2 regions of the Streptomyces johnsoniae genome follow, and region 1 is predicted to be linked to the other one. Evidence: predicted binding sites of a transcription regulator. Region 1 holds the regulator's gene; the other holds the start of a gene.
What was found. Region 1 encodes HspR, which represses chaperone genes until heat shock. Its sites were predicted from a motif close to TTGAGNNNNNNNNNCTCAA; they were not measured.
Positions count from the first base shown of each region.

Region 1 (2,392 bases):
CTCGGCGTCCCGAAGGACGCCACCGAGGCCGAGATCAAGAAGGCGTACCGCAAGCTCGCCCGGGAGAACCACCCCGATGCCAACACGGGCGACGCCAAGGCCGAGGACCGTTTCAAGGACGTGTCCGAGGCGTACGACGTGCTCGGCGACCCGAAGCGGCGCAAGGAGTATGACGAGGCGCGCGCGCTGTTCGGCAACGGTGCCTTCCGGCAGGGCCCCGGCGGGGGCGGCCAGTTCAACTTCGACCTGGGCGACCTGTTCGGCGGCGGCCAGCCGGGCGGCGGTCCGGCCGGCACCGGTCCTGCCGGGGCCGGCGGGTTCGGCGGCGGGCTCGGGGATGTCTTCGGCGGCCTGTTCAACCGCGGCGGGCCGGGTACGCGCACCCAGCCGCGCCGCGGCCAGGACATCGAGTCGGAGGTGACGCTCAGCTTCACCGAGGCGGTCTCCGGCGCGACCGTTCCGCTGCGGATGTCCTCCAGCGCGGCGTGCAAGGCGTGCTCCGGCACCGGCGACAAGAACGGCACGCCCCGCGTGTGCCCGACCTGCGTCGGCACCGGGCAGGTCAGCCGCGGCGGCGGGGGCGGCTTCTCGCTCACCGACCCCTGCGTCGACTGCCGCGGGCGCGGGCTGATCGCCCAGGACCCGTGCCAGGTGTGCAAGGGCAGCGGGCGCGCGACGAGTTCGCGGACGATGCAGGTGCGCATCCCGGCGGGCGTGGACGACGGGCAGCGCATCCGGCTGCGCGGCAAGGGCGCGCCGGGCGAGCGCGGCGGGCCGCACGGCGACCTGTACGTGGTGGTGCACGTCGACGCGCACCCGGTGTTCGGCAGGCGCGGGGACAATCTCACGATCACCGTGCCGGTGACCTTCCCGGAAGCCGCGCTCGGTGGTGAGATCAAGGTACCGACGCTGGGTGGTCCGCCGGTGACGCTGAAGCTGCCGCCCGGCACGCCGGGTGGCCGCACCATGCGGGCGCGCGGCAAGGGGGCGGTGCGCAAGGACGGCACCCTCGGCGACCTGCTGGTCACCATCGAGGTGGCCGTACCGCGCGATCTGGGCGACGAGGCGAAGAAGGCCCTGGAGGACTATCGCGCCACGGCAGAGGGCGAGGACCCCAGGGCGGGGCTGTTCGAGGCCGCGAAGGGAGAGTAATGAGATGAACGGCCGGAACGGACAGAGCAGCAACCCCTACGAACTGACCGAAGAAACTCCGGTGTACGTCATCTCCGTCGCGGCTCAGCTTTCCGGGCTGCACCCGCAGACGCTGCGGCAGTACGACCGCCTCGGTCTGGTCTCGCCGGACCGGACCGCGGGCCGCGGCCGCCGGTACTCGGCGCGCGACATCCAGCTGCTGCGCGAGGTGCAGCGGCTGTCCCAGGACGAGGGCATCAACCTCGCGGGGATCAAGCGGATCATCGAGCTCCAGACGCAGGTCGCCGCGCTCCAGGCGAAGGTGGTCGAGCTCCAGCAGGCCGTGGAGGGCGCCGCGGTCGCCATGCGGCAGCGCGAGGCGCAGGTCCACGCGTCCTACCGCCGCGACCTGGTGCCCTACCAGGACGTCCGGCAGTCCGCCGCCATCGTGGTCTGGCGCCCCGAGCGGGGGCGCTGACCGGCGGCGGTCCGCCGGGCCTGCGGGTGACGTCAGCCGCCCCGCGTCATGGCGTCGCCGCGGATCGTCGTGCCCACCGGACTGCCGTCGGCCCACACGCACATCGGCGCGAGACCGTTCTGCCCCTCCTCCGACCCCTCGCCGAGGTCGAACATCCGGCACTCCATGATCGCGTCGCCGAGCCCGTCCGGGGTGACGCGTTCCGGCTCGCTCACCGTCGACGTGGTGCCGCTCGCGGCGTGCAGCTGCTCGTGTATCGCAGTGGATGCCCGCGATGGCCGCCTCCGGGTCGGCCGATCTCGCCCCACAGACCGGTGACGATCATCGACTCTCCCTCCTCGCCGCCCAGGGGATCGGCCGTGGTGCGGATGCCGGCGGCCGTCCCGGCGAGGGTGATGCCGAGGGCCGCCGTCTGCGCCTCGGGCAGCTCGGGCAGCTCGGGCAGCTCGGGCGGCGCCGCCTCGGCGTCCGTCGGCGAGAAGGTCCCGCTCGTCTCCGGCAGCACCAGCTCGTACGTGCCGTCCGCGGTCCGGTCCGCCTCGTTGTCACTCATGTCGGTTCCCCTCCGGGTCTGCGCCCCCCTCGCGAACGTCGGTGCGCGGGGCCGAGCGCCGGGCGTGTGCCCCGGGGCTTGCGCTCTGGCTCAACACGTAACAAGCGTTGCTTGTCGGCCGCTTCAGCGTGGGACGATGACAAGGGAGTCATCGGCTGCGGCAGTTGGAGGGGATGTCAGGTGAGCGGTCCCAGCAAGGGAATCGAGAAGGCCGACGTACAGATCAAGTG
Region 1 is NZ_JAVREV010000012.1:35,768-38,159, forward strand. It holds gene dnaJ (molecular chaperone DnaJ) at 1-1,152, shown strand, start outside; gene RM779_RS21015 (heat shock protein transcriptional repressor HspR) at 1,157-1,609, shown strand; gene RM779_RS21020 (hypothetical protein) at 1,642-1,824, opposite strand; gene RM779_RS21025 (hypothetical protein) at 1,821-2,162, opposite strand; gene RM779_RS21030 (TerD family protein) at 2,343-2,392, shown strand, end outside.

Region 2 (2,392 bases), on a different contig from region 1:
ACCTGCTGAACGCCGTGCGTACCATCGCGGGCGGCGACACTCTGCTGTCCCCCGCCGCGACCCGCTCCCTGGTCGCCCGTTTCCTGGCCACCCCGGACGACGCCCCGTCGCACCGGCCCGAACAGCTCGCCGTGCTCACCCCGCGCGAACGGGAGATGGTGGCTCTGGTCGCGACCGGCCTGTCCAACCAGGAGATCGCCGAGCGGATGTTCCTCAGCCCCTTCACCGTCCGCGCCCACGTGCAGCGCGCCATGACGAAGCTGGAGGCCCGCGACCGGGCGCAACTCGTCGTCATCGCCTACCGGACGGGCCTGGCCCCCGCCGGCCCCGACGGCGGTACCGACCGCCCTTGAGCCGGGGACGCCGGTCCGAACGGCCCGGACAGCGGCTGGTGGTAGCTTCCTCGACGACAGGCCGTGTCCGCCGCAGTGGACAAAAGCCCGCGACCGCCCTATCTGATCGAGCGGGGAACCTTAGTACAGTTGGGCGTTCGCGGCCTCTGCGATGGGAGCGGGCATGGGCGTGTTGAAGCACGAGGGGTCCGTCGGCGAGCGCAGTACCGCTCGTACCGTTGACTACCAGCAGACGGGTCCGACCGTGCCCCGCATGGTCCTGGGGGCGCGCCTGCGGCAGCTGCGGGAGGCGCGCGGGATCACCGGCGCGGACGCCGGCACGCGGATCAGGGCCTCGCACTCCAAGATCAGCCGCCTGGAGATGGGCAGGACCGGCTTCAAGGCGCGCGACGTGGCGGATCTGCTCGCCCTGTACGGCGTCACGGACGAGGCCGAGACCGACACCCTGCTCGCGCTGGCCCGGCAGTCGAACACGCCGGGCTGGTGGCACATCTACTACGACGTGGTGCCCTCCTGGCTGAACGTCTACCTCGGCCTCGAACAGACGGCCGTGGTCATCCGCGCCTACGAACTCCAATTCGTCCCGGGGCTGTTGCAGACCGAGGAGTACGCCCGCGCCGTGGTGCTGCTCGGTCCCGAGGACACCGAGGAGCGGATCGAGCGCCGCGTCGAGCTGCGCATGGCGCGCCAGCAGATCCTGCACCGGGCCAGCCCGCCGCACCTGTGGGTCGTCATCGACGAGGCCGCGCTGCGGCGTTCGATGGGCGACTCGGCGCTGATGCGACGCCAGCTCGACCACCTGATCGAAATCTCGGTGCTGCCGCACGTCACCATCCAGGTGGTGCCGTTCACCGCCGGCGGGCACGCCGCCATAGCGGGCCCGGTGACCGTGCTGCGCCCGCCGGGCGGCGAGCTGCCCGACGTGGTCTACCTGGAGCAGCTCACCGGCGGCGTCTACCCGGACAAGCCGTGCGAGATCGAGCAGTACCGGCACATGATGAACCGCCTGGTCGTCGAGGCCCACCCACCGGCCGAGACCCGCGACTTCCTGAACCGCATCAGGCGCGAGACCTGACGCGTGCTTCGGGCCCGAGCACGGGCACGGGCATATCGCCCACAGCGAACATCGTGGGCCGCGGGGAACATCCGGTCCGCCCTTGGCATTGAGCCGACATAGCTCAATTTGCTTGCCGAGGGAGAGGTCATGACTTCGACGCTCGATGTACTCACCCTGCCGGTGCTGCCGCTCGATGACGAGGTGGTACTGCCAGGGATGGTGGTGCCCCTGGAGCTGTCCGACGCCGAGGTGCGCGCCGCGGTCGAGGCCGCGCAGGTCGCCGCGCCCGACGGGGAGAAGCCGCGGCTGCTGCTCGTGCCGCGGGTGGACGGCCGTTACGCCGACATCGGTGTGCTCGGCCGGGTCGAGCAGGTCGGCCGGCTGGCCGACGGCGACCCGGGCGCGCTGGTCCGCGGCGTGCGCCGCGTCCGCATCGGTTCGGGGACCACGGGTCCCGGCGCCGCGCTGTGGGTCGAGGGCACGGCGGTCGAGGAGACCGCGCCGAGCCCGCTGCCCGGGGCCGTCGCCGAGCTGGCCAAGGAATACAAGGCACTCACCACCAACTGGCTCCGCAAGCGCGGCGCCTGGCAGGTCGTGGACCGGGTGCAGCAGATCGAGGACATCGGGCTGCTCGCGGACAATGCGGGCTACCTGCCGTTCCTCGGCACCGAGCAGCGGGTCACGCTGCTGCGCACCACCGACCCGGTGGAGCGCCTGAAGCTGGCCGTCAGCCTGCTGAGCGAGCACCTGGCCGAGCAGGACGTGGCCGAGTCGATCGCCAAGGACGTGCAGGACGGCGTCGACAAGCAGCAGCGCGAGTTCCTGCTGCGCCGCCAGCTGGAGGCCGTGCGCAAGGAGCTGGCCGAGCTCAACGGCGACGCGGCCGACGAGGGCGAGGACTACCGGGCCCGCGTCGAGGCCGCCGACCTGCCGCAGAAGGTGCGCGAGGCCGCGCTCAAGGAGGTCGACAAGCTGGAACGGT
Region 2 is NZ_JAVREV010000028.1:37,197-39,588, forward strand. It holds gene RM779_RS32195 (response regulator transcription factor) at 1-353, shown strand, start outside; gene RM779_RS32200 (helix-turn-helix domain-containing protein) at 517-1,428, shown strand; gene lon (endopeptidase La) at 1,558-2,392, shown strand, end outside.
Region 2: a site for HspR is predicted at 1,517-1,535, ahead of lon (endopeptidase La). Genes of this name have one in related genera too.